DNA from 2 places in the Curtobacterium herbarum genome. Region 1 is predicted to be linked to the other one. Evidence: predicted binding sites of a transcription regulator. Region 1 holds the regulator's gene; the other holds the start of a gene.

The links. The regulator HrcA, encoded in region 1, represses chaperone genes, less so after heat shock. The targets are predictions, from matches to a motif close to TTNGCACTCGNNNNNNNCGAGTGCNAA.
Region 2: a site for HrcA is predicted at 6,068-6,094, ahead of JOD51_RS11895 (Hsp20/alpha crystallin family protein). Genes of this name have one in related genera too.

The regions. Positions count from the first base shown of each region.
Region 1 covers NZ_JAFBBT010000001.1:2,086,440-2,097,008, reverse strand. The annotation lists gene JOD51_RS10055 (pyridoxal phosphate-dependent aminotransferase) at 1-367, shown strand, start outside; gene lepA (translation elongation factor 4) at 450-2,297, shown strand; gene JOD51_RS10045 (DUF1990 domain-containing protein) at 2,294-2,941, shown strand; gene JOD51_RS10040 (HAD family hydrolase) at 3,108-3,800, opposite strand; gene hemW (radical SAM family heme chaperone HemW) at 3,830-5,047, shown strand; gene JOD51_RS10030 (DUF4870 domain-containing protein) at 5,091-5,576, opposite strand; gene hrcA (heat-inducible transcriptional repressor HrcA) at 5,697-6,719, shown strand; gene dnaJ (molecular chaperone DnaJ) at 6,771-7,883, shown strand; gene JOD51_RS10015 (16S rRNA (uracil(1498)-N(3))-methyltransferase) at 7,883-8,647, shown strand; gene JOD51_RS10010 (histidine triad nucleotide-binding protein) at 8,725-9,078, shown strand; gene JOD51_RS10005 (PhoH family protein) at 9,068-10,123, shown strand; gene ybeY (rRNA maturation RNase YbeY) at 10,120-10,569, shown strand, end outside.
Region 2 covers NZ_JAFBBT010000001.1:2,497,813-2,508,381, reverse strand. The annotation lists gene JOD51_RS11935 (hypothetical protein) at 1-181, opposite strand, end outside; gene msrA (peptide-methionine (S)-S-oxide reductase MsrA) at 341-868, shown strand; gene JOD51_RS11925 (methyltransferase) at 908-1,150, shown strand; gene JOD51_RS11920 (single-stranded DNA-binding protein) at 1,264-1,845, shown strand; gene ettA (energy-dependent translational throttle protein EttA) at 1,899-3,584, shown strand; gene JOD51_RS11910 (acyl-CoA thioesterase) at 3,590-4,072, shown strand; gene JOD51_RS11905 (acyl-CoA thioesterase) at 4,106-4,969, opposite strand; gene JOD51_RS11900 (hypothetical protein) at 5,017-5,388, opposite strand; gene JOD51_RS11895 (Hsp20/alpha crystallin family protein) at 5,557-6,003, opposite strand; gene JOD51_RS11890 (DUF8185 domain-containing protein) at 6,167-6,868, shown strand; gene JOD51_RS11885 (NAD-dependent epimerase/dehydratase family protein) at 6,955-7,827, shown strand; gene JOD51_RS11880 (globin) at 8,073-8,558, opposite strand; gene JOD51_RS11875 (mechanosensitive ion channel family protein) at 8,555-9,625, opposite strand; gene pepN (aminopeptidase N) at 9,703-10,569, opposite strand, start outside.

The DNA.
Region 1 (10,569 bases):
CGACCAGTGGGCCGCCCTCGCGGCGATCGTCGGCGACCACTCGCCGGTGCAGGACGCCCGCGAGCACTACCGCGAGAACCTCGAGATCGCGACCGGGGTCCTGGACGCCGCCGGCATCCGGTACAACGACCCGCAGGGCGCGTTCTACCTGTGGATCGACGTCTCGCACGCCACCCAGGGTGACGTCGCCGAGTGGGCCCTGGCGTTCCTCCAGGGCGAGCGCGTCGCCGTCGCACCGGGCAGCGCGTTCGGCCGGACCGGTGAGGGGTGGATCCGGGTGTGCCTGGCGGCCTCGGCCGAGGACCTCCGCCGCGGGCTCGGCGCGCTGCCGGTCCCCACCGTCGGCACCCGCACGACCGAGGCCTGACCAGGGGCCGCCCGTCCGGTGCGCACCGCCGAGGTGCGAGCATGGGACAATCGACGGACCGTCCGACCCACCCCGAGGAACCGTGAGCCCACAAGCATCTGCGCCGCTCGAGCCCGCCTCGACGCCGGCCGCCGCGATCCGCAACTTCTGCATCATCGCGCACATCGACCACGGCAAGTCCACGCTGGCCGACCGCATGCTCTCGATCACCGGCATCGTCGAGGACCGGGCGATGCGTGCGCAGTACCTCGACCGGATGGACATCGAGCGTGAGCGCGGCATCACCATCAAGTCGCAGGCCGTCCGCATGCCGTGGGAGCTCGACGGCGAGACCTTCGCGCTGAACATGATCGACACCCCCGGGCACGTCGACTTCTCGTACGAGGTCTCCCGCTCCCTGGCCGCGTGCGAGGGCGCGATCCTGCTCGTCGACGCCGCCCAGGGCATCGAGGCGCAGACGCTCGCGAACCTGTACCTGGCGCTCGAGAACGACCTCGAGATCATCCCGGTGCTCAACAAGATCGACCTGCCGGCCGCCGAGCCGGAGAAGTACGCGGCCGAGCTCGCGCAGCTCATCGGCGGCAAGCCGGAGGACGTGCTCCGTGTCTCCGGCAAGACCGGCGAGGGCGTGGCCGAACTGCTCGACCGCGTCGTCCGCACGGTGCCGGCTCCGGTCGGCACGGTCGACGCCGCACCCCGCGCGATGATCTTCGACTCGGTCTACGACAGCTACCGCGGCGTCGTCACCTACGTGCGCATGATCGACGGCTCGATCAAGCCACGCGAGAAGGTCCAGATGATGTCGACCAAGTCGACGCACGAGATCCTCGAGATCGGGGTGTCGAACCCCGAGCCGACCCCGACGAAGGGCCTCTCCGTCGGCGAGGTCGGGTACCTCATCACCGGCGTGAAGGACGTCCGCCAGTCCAAGGTCGGCGACACGGTCACGAGCGCACTGCGTCCGGCGACCCAGGCCCTGCCCGGCTACACGGACCCGAAGCCGATGGTCTTCTCGGGCCTGTACCCGATCGACGGCAGCGACTACCCGGTGCTCCGCGAAGCGCTCGACAAGCTGAAGCTGTCCGACGCCGCGCTCGTGTACGAACCGGAGACCTCCGTCGCGCTGGGCTTCGGCTTCCGCTGCGGCTTCCTCGGCCTGCTGCACCTCGAGATCATCACCGAGCGGCTGTCCCGCGAGTTCGCCCTCGACCTCATCACCACCGCCCCGAGCGTGGTCTACGCGGTCACGACCGAGGACAACGAGGTCACCGAGGTCACGAACCCGTCCGAGTTCCCGACCGGCCGCATCCTCGAGGTCCGCGAGCCGATGGTCCGCGCCGCGATCCTGGCCCCGAAGGACTACGTCGGCGCGATCATGGAGCTCTGCCAGCAGCGCCGCGGCTCCCTGCTCGGCATGGAGTACCTCGGCGAGGACCGGGTCGAGATCCGCTACGAGATGCCTCTCGGCGAGATCGTGTTCGACTTCTTCGACCAGCTGAAGAGCAAGACGCAGGGCTACGCCAGCCTGGACTACGAGCCCACCGGCGACCAGGCCGCCGACCTCGTCAAGGTCGACATCCTGCTGCAGGGCGACCAGGTCGACGCGTTCAGCGCGATCGTGCACCGCGAGAAGGCGTACGCGTACGGCACGCTGATGACGGAGCGGCTCCGCAAGCTCATCCCGCGCCAGCAGTTCGAGGTCCCGATCCAGGCCGCGATCGGCGCCCGCATCATCGCCCGCGAGAGCATCCGCGCGATGCGCAAGGACGTCCTGGCGAAGTGCTACGGCGGTGACATCACCCGCAAGCGGAAGCTCCTCGAGAAGCAGAAGGAGGGCAAGAAGCGCATGAAGACGATCGGCCGGGTCGAGGTCCCGCAGGAGGCCTTCATCGCCGCCCTGTCCGGTGACGTGGAAGAGAAGAAGAAGTGAGCCGCGGACACCAGCACCGCACGGCGCTGACGTACGGGGCCGTCGGTGCCACGCAGGCGTCCGACCTCATGACGTACCCGCCGGAGGGCTTCGTGCCGGCCGAGTCCCGCGCCCGCATCGGGCACGGCGACCAGCGCTTCGACACCGCCGTCATGCAGGCGCTCACCTGGCAGATCCAGGAGCGCAGCGGCATGGGCGTCCACGTCGAGGACATGCCCGAGGACGACGAGGTCCGCTACAACCCGGTCACCTTCGACGAGCAGGGCGTCCCGATCGCCCCCGCCTCGATCGGCACACCCCGGGTCGAGAAGACCACGCCCGACGGTACGCCGCTCATCACGGCGGGCACCACGGCGACGCTGACGATGCACGCCTTCGGGCGGACCGTGCCGGCGCCGGTCCGGGTCGTCGCGATCATCGACGAGCGCGACCGCAAGGGGTTCGCGTACGGCACGCTCGACGGGCACCCGCTCTCGGGTGAGGAGTCCTTCGTCGTCGAGCGCACCCCGGACGGCTCGGTGTGGCTGCAGGTCCGCCAGTTCTCGCAGCCGGCCAGCCGCAAGTGGCGCTTCGTCGCGCCGCTGCTGCGCCGCCAGCAGCGGGTGATGGCGGAGAAGTACCTGGCCGCCCTGCGCGGCGACTGACCCGACGGCGTGACCGGTCCCGGAGACCGGTCACGGGCCTCCCGGCCGGGAGGCACGCCCCGCGTCCGACAGGCAGTCCCGCGTCCGACGGGCGGACCCGCCCCGGCACAGCACCGACGGGCGGACCCGCCCCGGCGCAGCCCCGACAGTCCGGCAGCCGCCCCGCTCAGGCGAGTGGCGGCAGCCCCGCGATCGCTTCCTCGATGAGCCGCGCGTCCTCGACGCAGTCCCGGGCCACGGCGACCGCGCTCGTCGCCCCGAGCGCCGCGACGTCGTACGCCCCGGTCGCGACCGCCACGAACGGGATCCCGACCGCGTCGGCCGCCTCGCCGTCGCGCGGGGTGTCGCCGACGATGACCGCCCGGGTGCCGGACAACGCCGCAGCGGCGACGGCGGTGACGCCGGCCCGCTCGACCTCGGTGTCGCCGAAGTACGAGTGCTCCCAGTCGAAGTCGTCGACGTCGAAGCCCGCGCCGAGCAGCTTCACGCGCGCCCGGTACGCGGAGTTGCCGGTGAGCAGGCCGTTCCGCCACCCGAGCTCGGCGAAGTGGCGGACCAGTGCGCGGGCACCCGGGGCGGGCGAGCGGCGGTCGCCGGAGCGGTGCCGTTCCTCCGACAGGTCACGGAGGTGCCCGCTGACGGTGGGGACCAGTCCGTCGTCGAGCCGGTGGGCACGGACGTGCTCGACGATGATGCCGGCGTCGGTTCGACCGTGCTGGTGGCCGACGAGCTGGGGGAGGTCGCGGCCGAGCGCTCGTTCGAGCGCCAGGTGGTACAGGTTCCCCGGTGACGCGGCGTTGCGCACGAGGGTGCCGTCGATGTCCCACAGGACCGTGGTGCTGACCGGGTGGTGCTCCATGCCGTCCATGATGACGGACAATGGACTCCATGCCGAGTGCTCTCCCGATCGCCGATCCCGCTCCGTCGGACGGACTGGTCGCACCGGCAGCCGGAGCGGGCGACGTCCCGTTCGGCGTCTACGTGCACGTGCCCTTCTGCCGGGTGCGCTGCGGCTACTGCGACTTCAACACGTACACGGCGTCCGAACTGCGCGGGGTGCGGCGTGACGACTACGCCGGCCACGCCCTGCGCGAGATCGCGTTCGCGGACCAGGTGCTCGAGCGCTCCGGGGTCCCGCGTCGCCCGGTCTCGACGGTGTTCTTCGGCGGCGGCACCCCGACGATGCTGCCGGCGTCCGACCTGGCGATGATCCTCCGGGCGATCGACGACACGTGGGGGATCGTGCCCGGTGCCGAGGTCACGACCGAGGCGAACCCGGACTCCGTCGACGCGGACTCGATCGCGACGCTGCAGCGCGCCGGCTTCACCCGGATGAGCTACGGCATGCAGTCCGCGGTGCCGCACGTGCTCGCGACCCTCGACCGCACGCACGACCCCGAGCGGGTGCCGGTCGTGGTGGACCTGGCGAAGCAGCAGGGCCTCGACGTCAGCCTCGACCTCATCTACTCGACGCCGGGGGAGTCGCTCGACGACTGGCGCACCTCGCTCGACGCGGCCATCGCCTGCGCCCCGGACCACGTGTCGGCGTACTCGCTGATCGTCGAGGACGGCACCGCGATGGGCCGGGCCGTCGCACGCGGCGAACTGCCCGCGCCGGACGACGACCTGGCTGCCGACATGTACGAGCTCGCCGACCAGGTGCTCGGCGACGCCGGCTACGACTGGTACGAGGTCTCGAACTGGTCGCGCGGCCCCGAGCACGCCAGCCGGCACAACCTGTCCTACTGGAAGGGCCACGACTGGTGGGGCATCGGCCCGGGCGCACACTCGGCCGTCGCCGGCACCCGCTGGTGGAACGTCAAGCACCCGGCCGCCTACGCGGGCAAGGTGCTGCAGGACGTGTCCCCGGCCGCGGGCCGCGAGACCCTGGACGACGAGACCCGGTACGTCGAGCGGGTCCTGCTCGCGGCGCGGGTCCGCGGTGAGCTGCGGATCGACGAGCTCCGCCGGGAGGCGCGTGGCCGCGTCGCCGGCCTCATCGCACGTGGTCTCGTGGACGGGCGGGCGGCGCTGGGCGGGACGCTCGAGCTGACGCTGTCCGGACGGCTGCTCGCCGACGCCGTGGTGCGCGACCTGCTCGACTGAGCGGACGGCGCCGCGTGCACGTGGTCGCTGGGGCGCGCGTTCGCTACTGCTTGATGAACTCGATCGCGAGCGGGTAGCGGTAGAACTGCCCCTGGTTCGCGGCGAGGGCGGCCAGGATGCCGAAGACGATCGAGACGATGCCGGCGGCCGTGATGACGAGGAAGCCGATGCCGAGCACCGACGTCAGGATCCCGGCGAAGTAGGCGATGGCCATCGTGATGTGGAAGTTCAGCGCCACCCGGGTGTGCTCCCGGACGAACTGCCCGCGGTCACGCAGCACGAAGAAGGCGATGACGGGCACCAGGACGTTCGAGAAGATGCCGCCGACGTGCGTCAGGGTCGCCCAGAGCCGCTGGTCCTCCGGGGTCATCGGCTGCGGGGGCCGGTAGCCGGCGGGGTACTGGTCCCCGGGCTGCTGGCCGCCGCCGTACTGCCCACCGCCGTACTGCCCGCCCGCCTTGCCGCCGGCGGGCTGCCCGCCGCCCGGGTACTGGTCGCCGGGTCCGCCGGGTCCGTGTCCGTCGCTCATGCCCGCAGCGTACCGAGACGCCCGTGGAGAAGTCCCGTCCGGTCGGCGGTCAGGCGTAGGATCAGCACTCGGCATGTGAGAGTGCCAGCCGGTGCGGAACGACAGGAGCGGAGGGAACCGATGGTCAGCGAACGGAGCCTCGAGGTCCTCAAGGCCATCGTGCGTGACTACGTCGCCTCGCGCGAACCCGTCGGCTCGAAGACCATCGTCGACCGGCACGCCTTCGGGGTCAGCGCCGCGACGATCCGCAACGACATGGCCCAGCTCGAGGACGAGCAGCTCATCATCGCCCCGCACACCTCGTCCGGCCGGGTCCCCACCGACAAGGGCTACCGGGTGTTCGTCGACCACCTGGCCGCCGCCCGCCCGCTCTCCGGCGCACAGCGTCAGGCGATCGAGACGTTCCTGGGCGCCTCGAACGACCTCGACGACGTCCTCACCCGCACCGTCCGGCTGCTCAGCCAGCTGACGAACCAGGTGGCCCTCGTGCAGTACCCGACGATGGGGCACGCCCGGGTCCAGCACGTCGAGCTCGTCCGGCTCGCCGACACCCGGTTGATGGTGGTCCTCATCACGGACACCGCCCGGGTCGAGCAGCGCGTCATCGAGACGGACGTGCCCTTCGACGAGTCCGCGCTCGCCGAACTCCGCACCCTGGTCAACGGCGCGACCGTCGGGCTCCCGCTGCAGGACGCCCCGCCGGCGCTCCGCGCGATCCCCGGCCAGCTCCGGCCCGCGGTCCAGCCGCTCGCCGGTGTCGTGGTCGCCAGCCTGGTCGAACAGGTCGCCGCCAACCGGCAGGACCGCCTGCTGATGGCGGGCGCCGCGAACCTGGCGAAGAGCGAGCAGGACTTCTCCGGCGGGCTCTTCCCCGTGCTCGAGGCGATCGAGGAACAGGTCACCCTGCTCCGGTTGTTCGGCGAGATGCAGGTCGACGACATCGCCGTGGCGGCGAGCATCGGGCGTGAGAACGCCGAGTACGGTCTCGACGCCACGAGCATCGTCGCCGGCGGCTACCTGGCCGCCCGCGGTGAGATCGCCCGACTGGGCGTCCTCGGTCCGACCAGGATGGACTACGGCACGAACATGGCCGCCGTCCGAGCGGTCGCCCGTTACCTGTCCCGGCTGCTCGGCGAGAACTGATCGCCGGACGCCCCTCCCACCCCGTCCACCCACGCACCCCCTGAGGAACACTTGGCAGACCACTACGACGTCCTCGGCGTCCCGCGCGACGCCTCCGACGCCGACATCAAGAAGGCGTACCGGCGGCTCGCCCGCGAACTGCACCCGGACGTGAACCCGAGTCCCGACGCCGCAGAACGCTTCAAGGACGTCACGCACGCGTACGACGTCCTGAGTGACCCCGAGCAGCGCCGCCGCTTCGACGCCGGCCCCCAGGACGGCGGGTTCGGCGCCGGTGCCGGCGGGTTCAGCGACATCTTCGACGCCTTCTTCGGTGGCGGCGGTGGTGGCGGCGGCCGGGGGACCGGTCCGCGCAGCCGTGCCGAGCGCGGTGGCGACGCCCTGCTCCGACTCGAGGTCGACCTGGACGAGGTCGTCTTCGGCACGCACAAGGACCTCGAGGTCGACACCGCGGTGCTCTGCGACACGTGCGCCGGTTCCTGCTGCGCCCCCGGCACGAGCCCGCAGACGTGCGACATCTGCGGTGGGACCGGCCACATCCAGCGCCAGGTCCGCTCGCTCCTCGGCAACGTCGTGACGAGCGCCCCCTGTGGCACCTGCCGCGGCTACGGCACCGTCATCCCGAACCCGTGCCCGACCTGCCAGGGCCAGGGCCGCGTCCGCGCCCGTCGCACCGTGCCGGTCGACGTGCCCGCCGGCGTCGACTCGGGCCTCCGCCTGCAGATGCCCGGTCAGGGCGAGGTCGGCCCCGCCGGTGGCCCCGCCGGCGACCTGTACCTCGAGGTCCGCGTCCGGCACCACGACGTCTTCAGCCGCGACGGCGACGACCTGCTCGCCACGCTCGAGGTCCCGATGACCGACGCGATCCTCGGTGCCACGACGACGATCGACGGTCTCGACGGACCGGTGGAGCTCGAACTCCGCCCGGGCGTGCAGAGCGCCGACGTGCTCGTCATCAAGGACCGCGGCGTCACGAAGCTCCGTGGCTCCGGCCGAGGGGACCTCAAGGTCGGCATCCAGGTCGTCACGCCGAGCAAGCTCTCGCACAAGGAACGGCAGCTGGTCGAACAGCTCGCGAAGTCGCACAAGGCCGGCTCCCCGCAGCTGTCCCGCTTCCAGCAGGGCATGTTCGGCAAGATCCGCGACCGGTTCTTCAACTTCTGATGGCCTCGCTCTACCTCGTCGACACCCTCGACGACGTCACGGTGGGCGGCCAGGTGGCGCTCGACGGCGCCGAGGGTCGCCACGCCGTGACGGTGTCGCGGGTGCGTGTCGGCGAGCAGCTCCGGCTCTCGGACGGCCGCGGCACGGTCGTCGCCGGCACGGTCGCGACGGTGGGCAAGGACTCGCTCCTGCTCACGGTCGCGTCGGTCGGCGTCGAACCGGCGCCGCGACCCGCGCTGACCCTCGTGCAGGCGCTCGCCAAGGGCGGCCGTGACGAGATGGCCGTGCAGGCCGCGACCGAGATCGGTGTCGACCGGGTCGTGCCGTGGTCTGCGGCGCGCAGCGTGTCGCGCTGGGACGGCCCGAAGGTCGAGAAGGGTCGCGCCCGATGGGCGGCGATCGCGCAGGAGGCCGCGAAGCAGGCCGTGCGCGCCCGGGTCCCCGAGGTGGTCGCCCCGGTGACGACGGCCCAGCTCGCCGGCGGTGCGGGTGCGGCGGCGACGGAGGACGGCCGGGAGGCACGCCGCCAGCTGGTCCTGCTGGAACCGACCGCCTCGGTGCGGCTCGCCACCTGGGAGCCGCCGACCGACGTCGACGAGATCGCCCTGGTGGTCGGACCGGAGGGCGGCATCGAGCCGTCCGAGCTCGAGCGGCTCGAAGCGGCCGGCGCGGTCCGGGTCCGACTCGGCGACACCGTGCTCCGGACCTCGACCGCGGGCCCGGCTGCGCTGGCCGTCCTGCAGTCGCGGCTCGGACGCTGGTGAGCCGGTCCGGCGTGGATCGGAGCACCGGGGGACACCGGGACGGCGCGGCGTCGGTCGCGCGTTCTACGATGGTGCCCATGACCAGCACCGAGCCCAGCGTCTTCACGAAGATCGTCGCGCGCGAGATCCCGGCGACCATCGTCGCCGAGGACGACCGCGTCATCGCGTTCGAGGACATCGCCCCGAAGGCCCCCGTGCACGTGCTGGTCGTGCCGAAGACCCCGGCGTACGCGAACGTCGGTGAGCTCGCAGCAGCCGACCCCGACCTGCTCGCGCACGTCGTCCAGACCGCCCAGCGCATCGCCGACGAGCGCGCCGGCGGACAGTTCCGACTCGTGTTCAACACCGGCGAAGCCGCCGGCCAGACCGTGTTCCACGTGCACGCGCACGTACTCGCAGGAGACCTGCAGGAAGGCACCCTTGCCAGCTGACGAACCAGCCACCACCGAGCCGCAGTCCGTCTCGGAGCCCGTCTCGACCTCCGAACTCACCGTCGACGGCATCGCCATGGTGCAGTTGCTCGGCCCGCAGGACCGCCTGTTGAAGACGGTCGAACGCCAGTACCCGTCGGTCCGCGTCCTGGTGCGCGGCAACCAGGTCACGCTGTCCGGGCCGGAGCGCGACGTCACCCGTGCCCGGGCCCTGGTGGACGAACTCGTCGGCATGGTCCGGCGCGGGCAGGACATCGGCCAGACCGACATCCCCACCTCGGCTCGGATCATCGACGAAGAGCGCAGCCCGTCGGGCGTGTTCGGCACCCCGATCGTGTCGAGCCGCGGCAAGTCGGTGCGCCCGAAGACGGACGGTCAGCGTGCCTACGTCGACGCCATCGACGAGCACACCATCACGTTCGGCATCGGCCCGGCCGGTACCGGCAAGACGTACCTGGCGATGGCGAAGGCGGTGCAGGCCCTGCAGCGACGCGAGGTCTCGCGCATCATCTTGACCCGTCCCGCGGTCGAGGCCGGTGAGCGCCTCGGGTTCCTGCCCGGCACGCTGACCGACAAGATCGACCCGTACCTCCGCCCGCTGTACGACGCGCTCAACGAGATGATGGACCCCGAGCTGGTCCCGAAGCTCCTGGCCGCCGGCACGGTCGAGGTCGCGCCGCTGGCGTACATGCGCGGCCGGACGCTCAACGACTCGTTCGTCGTCCTCGACGAGGCGCAGAACACCACGCCCGAGCAGATGAAGATGTTCCTCACCCGTCTGGGCTTCGGCTCGAAGATGGCCATCACGGGCGACATCACCCAGGTCGACCTGCCGGGCAACGTCTCGGGCCTCCGCCTGGTGACCCGGATCCTGCAGGACGTCGACGACATCCACTTCGCCCGCCTCGGCAGCGAGGACGTGGTCCGCCACACCCTGGTCGGCCGGATCGTCGACGCGTACACCGTCTACGACGAGGAACGTCTCGTCGAACAGGCCGCCACGCGCCCCCACCAGCAGGACGAACGCCGAGGAGGCACCCGGTGAGCATCGAGCTCAACAACGAGTCCGGTGTGGGCGTGGACGAGGACGTGGTGCAGCGTCTCGCCGCCTTCGCACTCGACGCCATGCACGTGCACGCCGACGCCGAGCTCGCGATCGTGTTCGTCGACGAGGGCGCGATGGAGCAGCTGCACGTCCGGTGGATGGACGAGCCCGGTCCGACCGACGTCCTGAGCTTCCCGATGGACGAGCTCCGCCCGGGCACCGAGGACGAGCCGACGCCCGCGGGGCTCCTCGGCGACATCGTCGTCTGCCCGCAGGTCGCCGAGGAGCAGGCGAAGACCGCCGGTCACTCGACGCTCGACGAGATCCTGCTGCTGACCTGCCACGGCATCCTCCACCTGCTCGGCTTCGACCACGCGGAGCCGGAGGAGAAGGCCGAGATGTTCGGTCTGCAGGGCGAGATCCTGGCCGCCTTCGCCGCCCAGCGC
Region 2 (10,569 bases), 410 kb from region 1:
GGGCGCGGTACGCGGTGTCCCCGGCCACGTCCACACGGTCCACGTACCCGACGATCTCGCCGTTGGCACGAGTGACCCGGCTGAGGTCGTCGCGCACGTCCAGGATGCGGAGGTCCCCACGGGACCGGGCCACCGGTCGGGGCGAGTGGATGTTCAGCCGGGCGTCCGTCGTCGTGTGCATGTGGGCCTCCTGGTCATGGGGTGTGTCTCGAACGTACGTTCGACCACCGACACGCCGTCGGGCCGCAGCCCGATCTGGGGAAGACGCGCGGGCCTCCCGGGGTTGTGGAGGACAGTTCCCACAAGGGCTCGCCCGAGCCCAGGAAGGCAGGTCCCGACCATGACCACGTTCGTGCTCGCAGGTGGGTGTTTCTGGTGCCTCGATGCGGTGTACCGCACACTGGAGGGCGTGCAGGACGTCGTGTCCGGCTACGTCGGCGGGAGTGACCCGCACCCGACGTACGAGCAGGTGTGCACCGGCACGACCGGCCACGCCGAGGCCGTCGCGGTCACGTTCGACGAGTCCGTCCTGCCGGCGCAGGTCGTCCTCGACGTGTTCTTCACCCTCCACGACCCGCGGCAGTTGAACCGACAGGGCGCCGACGTCGGTACCCAGTACCGGTCGGCGATGTTCCCGGCGGACGACGAACAGCGCGCGCTGTTCGCGCAGGCGATCGAGCGGGCAGCCGACATGTGGGACGGCGGGATCGTCACCACGATCGAGCCGCTCGGCCGGTTCCACCGGGCAGAGGAGTACCACCAGGACTTCTTCGCGAAGAACCCCGGGCAGGGGTACTGCCTGGCGGTCGCACTCCCGAAGGTCAACAAGGTGCGCAAGGCATACAGTCGGTACATCCTGGCGTCCTGACACGACGGGGCGTCGGGGCCACGAGGAGGTGGTCGCACGATGACGAACGACACGATGACGAACGACACACTGCAGAACGCGGACACGACGACGGGGACCTGGGTCGCCGTCGGACCGGCAGGCGTGGTGGGCACCATCCACCACGACGCCGACGGGTTCCGGGTGGAGCTGTACGGGCGGCGTGGCCCGGGCGGGACCTACCCGTCGCTCCAGTCCGCCAAGGGCGCGGTGCACAAGGCGATGGGTCCGCTCGCGGACCGGCCCGAGTTCCACGCGCACTGATCCGGACTGGAGGCTCCGATCACCTTCCTGCACAGGGAGCGTGATCGGGGCCTCCTCTCCACATCCTCGGCCTGACCGGCCGCAGGCGGCGTCGGTTGGCCGACGATCGACGCATGAACGACACGATCACGGTCTGCGGCATCGTCGCCACCGAACCCCGCCACCTCGTCACCGAGACGGGCATCGCCATCACGAGTCTCCGGCTCGCCTCGCCGTCCCGTCGCTGGGACCGCCAGACGTCGACCTGGGGCAACGGTCCGACCAACTGGTACACCGTCACCGCCTTCCGGTCCCTCGCCGCCAACGTCAACCGGTCGCTCAGCAAGGGTGACCGGGTCCTCGTCACCGGACGCGTGCGCATCCGGAACTGGGAGCGCGACGGACGCGGCGGGACGAGCGTCGAGATCGACGCCGAGGGGATCGGGCACGACCTGGCGTGGGGGATCAGCAACTGGATGCGGCTCCCGCGGCACGTCACCGAGGCGAACGCAGCTCCCGGATCCTCGCCGCGGGTCGACCACGAGACCGGTGAAGTCCACGAGGACACCCCGGACGCCGCCCACCCACCGGTCGACGCGGCCCCGGACGACACGCATCCCGACGACCACCAGGGTGCCGACGACTCGGTCGCCGCGCTGCTGGAGCCCGGCGCCGACGAACGACCGGACCACCCGGTGACGCTCGACGCGGCCTGATCTCGGCACCGAGGCCCACGGGTACCCGGTGTCGTCACTACACTTGGAGCGATATGGCTGAGTACATCTACCAGATGGTCCGCGCCCGCAAGGCGGTCGGTGACAAGCTGATCCTCGACGACGTCACGATGTCGTTCCTGCCCGGCGCCAAGATCGGCGTCGTCGGGCCGAACGGTGCGGGCAAGTCGACGATCCTGAAGATCATGGCGGGGCTCGACCAGCCCTCGAACGGCGAGGCGAAGCTGACCCCGGGCTTCACCGTCGGCATCCTCATGCAGGAGCCGGAGCTCGACGAGACCAAGACGGTCCTCGAGAACGTCCAGGAAGGCGTCGGCGAGATCCACGGGAAGCTCGCGCGCTTCAACGAGATCTCCGCACTGATGGCCGAGCCGGACGCCGACTTCGACGCGCTGCTGGCCGAGATGGGCACCCTGCAGGAAGAGATCGACGCGGCCGACGCGTGGGACCTCGACTCGCAGCTCGAGCAGGCCATGGCCGCGCTCCAGTGCCCGCCGAGCGACGAGCTCGTCACGCACCTCTCCGGTGGTGAGAAGCGTCGTGTCGCGCTCTGCAAGCTCCTGCTGCAGAAGCCGGACCTGCTGCTCCTCGACGAGCCCACCAACCACCTGGACGCCGAGAGCGTGCAGTGGCTGGAACAGCACCTGCAGCAGTACCACGGCGCCGTCCTCGCCGTGACCCACGACCGGTACTTCCTGGACCACGTCGCCCAGTGGATCGCCGAGGTCGACCGCGGTCGTCTCTACCCGTACGAGGGCAACTACTCGACCTACCTCGAGAAGAAGCGCGCTCGTCTCGAGGTCCAGGGCAAGAAGGACGCGAAGCTCGCCAAGCGTCTGACGTCCGAGCTGGACTGGGTCCGCAGCAACACGAAGGGCCGTCAGGCCAAGTCCAAGGCACGTCTTGCCCGGTACGAGGAGATGGTCACGGAGGCCGAGCGCACGCGCAAGCTCGACTTCGAGGAGATCGTCATCCCCGTCGGCCCGCGTCTGGGCTCGCAGGTCATCGACGCCGAGAAGCTGCACAAGCAGTTCGGCGAGCGCGTCATCATCGGCGACCTGTCCTTCACGCTCCCGCGCAACGGCATCGTCGGCGTCATCGGCCCGAACGGCGTCGGCAAGACCACGCTGTTCAAGACGATCGTCGGCCTCGAGCCGCTCGACGGCGGCACGCTGAAGATCGGTGACACCGTCGACATCTCGTACGTCGACCAGAGCCGTGGTGGCATCGACCCGAACAAGAACCTGTGGGAGGTCGTGTCCGACGGACTCGACTACATCCAGGTCGGCAAGACCGAGATCCCGTCCCGCGCGTACGTCTCGCAGTTCGGCTTCAAGGGGCCGGACCAGCAGAAGCGTGCCGGCATCCTCTCCGGTGGTGAGCGGAACCGTCTGAACCTGGCGTTGACGCTGAAGCAGGGCGGCAACCTGCTGCTCCTCGACGAACCGACGAACGACCTGGACGTCGAGACGCTGGGCAGCCTCGAGAACGCGCTGCTCGAGTACCCCGGTTGCGCCGTGGTCATCACCCACGACCGGTGGTTCCTCGACCGCATCGCCACGCACATCCTCGCCTGGGAAGGCCTGAACGAGGACGGCACCCCGAACTGGTACTGGTTCGAGGGCAACTTCGAGGCGTACGAAGAGAACAAGATCGAGCGCCTCGGGGCCGACGCTGCGAAGCCCGGCCGCGCGACGTACCGCAAGCTGACCCGGGACTAGTCCCGGTGGCACGCCTGCACGCTCCGATCCGCATCCGCTGGAGTGACATCGACGCCTACGGGCACGTCAACAACTCTGCGATGCTCCGGCTGCTCGAAGAAGCACGCGTGCTGGCGTTCTGGGCGCCGGACCCCGACGAGGTCGACGAGTCGGGGTCCGCGCCGGTACCGGTGATCGACGGTCGGCCCGGATCGGGTACGATGACGGTGATCGCGGCGCAACGCCTCGAGTACCTCGCGTCGACGCCGTACTTCCGCCGACCGCTCGACATCCAGCTCTGGATCGGGCGGATCGGCGGCGCGAGCCTCGAGATCTCGTACGAAGTGTGGTCCCCGGTGGGGCACGACCCAGCCGAGCTCTACACGCGGGCGACGACGACGCTGGTCCTGGTCGATGCGGAGACCAACCGACCACGACGGCTGACCGACGAGGAGCGTGCGGCGTGCGAGCAGTACGTCGAGCCTCCAGTCACGTTCTCCCGCCCCTGAGCCGAGGTCGGCCTGTCGCTGCGCCGTAGGTCGTCAATCTGCTGACGGGACCCGCATCATGCCCTCCTGCGCGACGGTCGCGAGCAGGCGCCCGTCCCGCGAGAACATCCGGCCGAAGGCGAGCCCACGGCCGCCCTGTGCGCTGGGGGACTCCTGCGCGTACAGCACCCACTCGTCGGCTCGACCGTCGCGGTGCCACCACATCGCGTGGTCGAGACTCGCGAGCTTGACTCCGGGGGTGCCCCAGGCCATCCCGTGCCGACGCATGATCGGCTCGAGGAGCGACAGGTCGCTCGCGTACGCGAGGACCGCGCGGTGCAGGGCCGGGTCGTCCGGCAGGTCACGTTCGACGCGGAACCACACCGCCTGGTGTGCGACCCGCGCGCCCTGCACGTCGACGTAGACCGAGCCCTCGACGTGCCGCATGTCGATCGACCGTTCCGCCCAGGCCTGCGCCGTCGGGTGGTCGATGGACGCGAGCACGGACGCAGCCGACGGCAGTGACTCCGGGTCCGGCACGTCCGCGGGGAACGGGTCCTGGTGTTCGGCACCGACGTCGGGCGTCTGGAAGGACGCGATCATCGAGAAGATCGGGACGCCGTTCTGGTACGCCTGCGCCCGACGCGTCGCGAAGGACCGGCCGTCGTGGATCCGCTCGACGCCGAACGTGATCGGCACGTCGATGGCCCCGGGCCGCAGGAAGTAGCCGTGGACCGAGTGGATGGCGCGTCCCTCGATGGTGGTCTGCGCGGCGACGATGCACTGCGCGAGGACCTGCCCGCCGAACACACGGCCGCCGGGGGACCAGTGGCTCGCTCCGGTGAGGATGGTCTCCCGGGTGCTCGCTCCGGTGTCCTCGAGCTGCAGGGTGGAGAGGAAGTCGGGTTCGCGGTTCACCAGCCCAGTGTACGAACGCGCGGCGAGCGAGCGAGTGCGGGCACGGCTCACGATCGTGCCGGGCGTGGGTGCCGGGCAGGGATTCCGCTCGCGGGGTCGATGAGGTCGACCGCTGGCCCGTCCTCGTCGTCGAGGGGGTCGGGCGGTCCCGTGACGTCGGCTCCGACGAGCTCGGCGAGGCTCGGCGAGTTCCGGAGCAGGCTCCAGACGGACACGGCGACGAGCGCTCCGCCGACGCTCGCGAGCCAGGGGACGACGACGTGCGACCAGACATCGGGTGACGCGAGCCAGACGACGTGGTTGGCGATCGTCGAACCGGTGAGGCCGAGCAGCAGACCGAGACCGGGTCGGAGGCTCGGACCGGCGAGCAGGCCGGCGACGACGAGGACGGACAGCAGGGCGTTGAGCAGGTGCGGCATGAGCAGGCAGGCGGGGTGCGACAGGCAGGAAGGCAGGAAGGTAGGCAGCCAGGTGGCTGGGCGGAGCAAGGAACAGACCGACGGGCCGGCCCGGGATCGGGCCGACCCGTCGGTCGGGGGAACGGTAAGGGTCTGTCTCGCGCTGCGGTCGGTCCGACCGCCAGCGGGTCAGCTGCTGGCGGCAGCCTGCTCGACCGCGAGTGTCTCGGCGCCACCGCCCGTGCTGATGGCGATCTTGCGCGGCTTCGAGGACTCCTGCACCGGGATCGTGACGCTCAGCACGCCGTTGTCGTAGTGGGCGGCGATGCGCTCGACGTCCAGGCCGTCGCCGAGTGTCAGCTGTCGGACGAACGAGCCCGGCTGCCGTTCGCGGGTGAGCCACTGCGCACCCTCGGGGGCGCCGAGCGTCCGCTCTGCCCGGATCGTGAGCACGGAGCCGTCGACGTCGATGTCGACCGAACCCGGGTCGACACCGGGCAGGTCGACGTCCATCACGTAGTGGTCGCCCGCGCGGTACAGGTCCATCGGCATCGAGCGGGGGCCGGTGCCGGCTCCGGCGAGGAGGGACCCGGCGAGACGGTCGAACTCGCGGAACGGATCGAAGTTCATGGCCATCTGACATCAACTCCTTCTCTGAGTGGTTCGCAGTTGAGTCGCCGTGACTCAACTGCGACCTGTTTTAGCACTCGAACCCGGAGAGTGCCAAAAGACTGCTCAGAGGACGCCGAGAGCGCAGCCAGCGAGCCTGCGAACGGTCGCGGCTAGGATCGATGGCGACATGAGCAGCTCGTTCACCCTTCCCGACGCCGCTTCGCTCGGCGACCTCCGCACCTACCTCGGGCGGGCCGCTCGGATCGAGGACGGGTCGGTCCGCCTGATCGCCGACTCCGGCGTCCTGGCGGTCTACACCGCGATCCTCTACCCGCTCGGACTGCTCGACGAGCTGCCGACCGTGCTCGGGCTCCGGACGTTCGCACTGACCCAGCCGGAGCACATCGACGTCGTCGTACCGCTGCGCTCGTTCCAGGAACGGCTGCGTCTGCTCGCCGAGGCGCAGGACGCCGCGGACGTCGACAGCGCCGACCCGACACGGGCCACGCCGATCGAGGTCGAGCTGCCCCTCGAGGTCCACACCGTCACCTGGGCCGCGATCTCACCGCCTCGCGGGGGATGGGCACCGTTGTCGGACGTCTCCGCCGAGCTCCTGCACCGTGCAGCGCGGCAGGGCATCGACGAGGTCGCGGCCGCGGTGCCGGCGAGCTCGGGGGAGTCCATCGTCCGACGCGTCCGCTCGGAGGTGTGGGGTCGACCGATCGCTGGCGTCGAGCACCTGCCCGCCGGCGCGGGCTTCGCTGCCGAGAGCCTCGGCTTCCTGGGCACCGAACCGGTCCGGCTGTTCGAGACCGGTCCGTGGAGTCGACTGACGACCTCGCGGGGGCACGTGCTCGTCAAGCGTCGAGCCTGGACCCTGGGCTCCTAGCCCCGACCGTCGACCGGAGCTCGTCGACCGAGCCCGGCGCCGGGTCCACCAGCCCGCCAGCAGGCACGCGTGGTTCGCTCGGGGTCATGCACGTCTTCCTCACCGGTGCGTCCGGGTACATCGGCTCGGCCGTCCTCCGCGCACTCATCGCCCGTGGCCACACCGTCACCGCCGTCCTCCGATCGGGCGAGAAGGCGGCCCGTGCCCGTGAGGCCGGCGCCACCGCGGTCGTCGGCGACCTGGCCGACCAGGAGCTCGTCGCCCGGCTCGCGCGGGAGGCCGACGCCGTCGTCCACACCGCCTCGGCCGAGGACGTCGACCCTGGTTTCACCGCGACGGTCCTCGAGACGCTCGACGGGACCGAGAAGCCGTTCGTCCACACCGGGGGGATCTTCACCTTCGGCGCGTCCGGCGACATCACCGAGGACACACCGATCGCACCGCCGGCACTCACGGCGTGGCGGACGGCCAACGAGGCTCACGTCCGCGCGAGCACCGTCCGCACCACCGTCGTCGCGCCCGGCATCGTCCACGGACACGGCGCGGGCATCCCGACGATGTTCGTCCCCGACGGTGATGCACCGGTCCGTCTGGTCGGTGACGGCACGCAGCGCTGGACGACCGTGCACGTGGACGACCTGGCCGAGCTCTACGTCCTCGCGGTCGAGCGCGGTGACCAGGACGGGTACCTGGTCGCAGCGTCCGGCCACAACCCGACGGTCCGCGACCTCGCCCAGGCCGGTGTCGAGGGGCAGCCCGGTGTCGAGGGGCAGGCCGATGCCCGCGCCGCCGTGGTCGCCGAGTCCGTCGACGAATCACGCCAGCGCCTCGGCACGGACTTCGCCGACGCCCTGCTGCTCGACCAGGCGGCGACCGGTGCGCACGCTCGCGGCCTCGGGTGGCAGCCGTCGCGCCCGACCCTGGTCGAGGAACTCCGGAGCGGCTACCGCGCCGACTGACGCGGACGCGCCAGCCGACGCGGACGCGCCGCCCCACGCGGACGCGCCGCCCGTCGCGGACGCGCCGCTCGTCGCGGACGCGCCGCTCGACGCGGACGCGCGAGCACGGCACGGCACGGCACGCGAGAGCACGATGCATCCACAGCGTGGCGCGCGACCAGACGACGGACGGGAGGCCCGTGGCGGACCCGCCACGGGCCTCCCGTCCGTCGTCTGTGGCCAGACCACACCGACCGACGCCGACCTCAGTCGAACGAGTTCGTCATCGCGTGGGCCGCACGGTCGAGGTAGCCCCACAGCTCGGCCTCGTCGAGCGGGGCGAGGTCGAGCGACTCGACCGCGTCGTGCATGTGCTGGAGCCAGTGCTCGCGCGCCTCGGGCGTGATCCGGAAGGGGTTGTGCCGCATCCGCAGCCGGGGGTGCCCGCGGTGCTCGCTGTACGTCGACGGCCCGCCCCAGTACTGCTGGAGGAACTGCGAGAGGCGCCAGATCGCGCCCTCGAGGTCTTCGGCCGGGTACATCGGCCAGATCACCTCGTCCTGCTGCACACCCTCGTAGAAGCGACGCACCAGGCGGTCGAAGGTCGGTGCGCCACCGATCCGGTCGAAGAGCGAGCCGCTCGCCGCCGCACCACCGAGCCCGACGCGGAGCGTGACGGGCTGCGCCGGTACGGCGCCACCCACACCCGCGTCCCCGGCCGGCGGGCCGATCGGCAGTGACGGTCCGGTCATGGTGAGTCCTCGTGGTCGGTGCTGGGTTCGTCCCCGGTGCGGATGGCCCGCCCGAAGACGTTCCGCCGCGCGCTGCGTGACCTGGTGGGCGCCGGGACGGGGGCGGTGCGCACGGGGCGCAGGCCGTTGACCGAGGTGGCGTTCTCCCACCCGGCGGGCATGATCATCGACATCGCCGGCAGGGTCACGCCGAGTTCGTCGACGCTGTGTTTCAGGCGGATGCGGAGTTCCCGGCCGACGACGTCGAGTTCGGACGCGCGGGTCTTCACGACCAGGCGGAAGACCATGCCCGTGTCGGTGATCGACTGCAGACCCCAGATCTCGGGCTTCTCGACGATGCGCTGGCGCCAGCGTGACTCCTGCGACATCGTGACGGCCGCGTCCAGGAGGGCGTCCTGCACGGCGTCGATGTCGGTGTCGTACGGGACGGTGATGTCGACCAGGACGCGGGACCACCCCTGGGACAGGTTGCCGACGCGCAGGATCTGGCCGTTCGGCACGAACCACAGGATCCCGTTCACGTCGCGGATCTGCATGACCCGGAGGCCGACGTTCTCGACGATGCCGGTCGCCTGCCCGGTGTCGACGACGTCGCCGACACCGGCCTGGTCCTCGAGGATCATGAAGATGCCGGACAGGATGTCGCGGACGATGCTCTGCGCGCCGACCGCGAGGCCAGCGGCGACGACGGAAGCGCCACCGACGATGCCGACCGCGGCGGTGGGGAAGACCGTCGAGATGATGATGGCGAACGCGATGACCGCGACGACGACGGTCGCCAGGTTCTCGAGGACGCTGCCGAGGGTGCGGGTGCGCTGGACGACCCGTGCCGTCTGCAGTGGCGATGCGACGAGCGCCTGGGTGTCCGCGGCGCCCTGCCGCTTCTTGACGCCGTTGACGATCCGGTCGACGACCTGCTTGATCATGCGGCGCAGGATGACGCGGAGGATCACCGCCGCCAGCAGGACGATGACGATGGTGATCGGGACGTGCCAGGTGTCGACGAACTGGGTGAAGGTGTTCGACGCCCACTTCGAGACGTCGGGGGAGTCTGCAGCCAAGAGCATGATCCGGTCGATGCTAAGCGGCGAGGCCTCGGTGTCCCTGGAGGAACGCCGAGGCCTCGCCGCCGGTCACATCAGGCTCAGACGTCCGCCGCCTGGACGCGGAGGGCCCGTTCGGTGCCCGCGAGGTTCTCGGTGACGATGCGGCGCAGGGCCGGCGTCTCCGGGTGGGCCTCGAGCCACGCCACGGCCGCGTCACGCAGTTCGGTCGACGCCAGCGGCGCGGGGTAGAGCCCCGTGATGACGGTGTCGGCGATGTGGTAGCTGCGCTCGTCCCAGATGCGGGTGATGACGTCGAAGTACCGCGACACGAGGCCCTCGAGCACGACCGGGGAGTTCACGTGCTGGAACCCGATCGTGGTCTGGCGGACGATCGCGTTCGGTGCGTCGTCGGTGTCGACGAGCGACGAGAACGCCGCGAGCTTGCCCTCGGCGGTCGGGATCGTCGCCCGGGCACGGGCGGCGGCCTGCTCGCCGGAGGCCGTGCGGTCGGCGGCGAGCTCGGTGTCGATCTCGTCGTTGCCCGCGGCACCGGCGAGCACGAGGCCCTCGAGCAGCTCCCAGCGGAGGTCGGTGTCCACCTCGAGCCCCTGCAGCGTCACCGAACCGTCACGCAGGCCCTGCAGCGTCGCCACGTGCTCGGGCGTCGAGGGGACCTGTGCGAAGAACTTCACGAACTGGAACTGCGCGTCGGAGCCGGACTCGGCCGTCGACGCGAGCTGCCAGAGGGTGTCGCCCACGGTGCGGACGGTGCTGTCGGACTTCGCCGGGGCGACGTAGTTCCGCGCGGTCAGCAGCAGCTGCGACAGCGTGGTCCGGATCGTCGTCGACTCGGTCTCGGTCGCGATGTTGCCGAGCACCAGGGACACGTAGTCGCTGGCGGGGGACTCGGCGTCGCGGGTGGCGTCCCACACGGCACCCCACACGATCGAGCGGGCGAGCGGGTT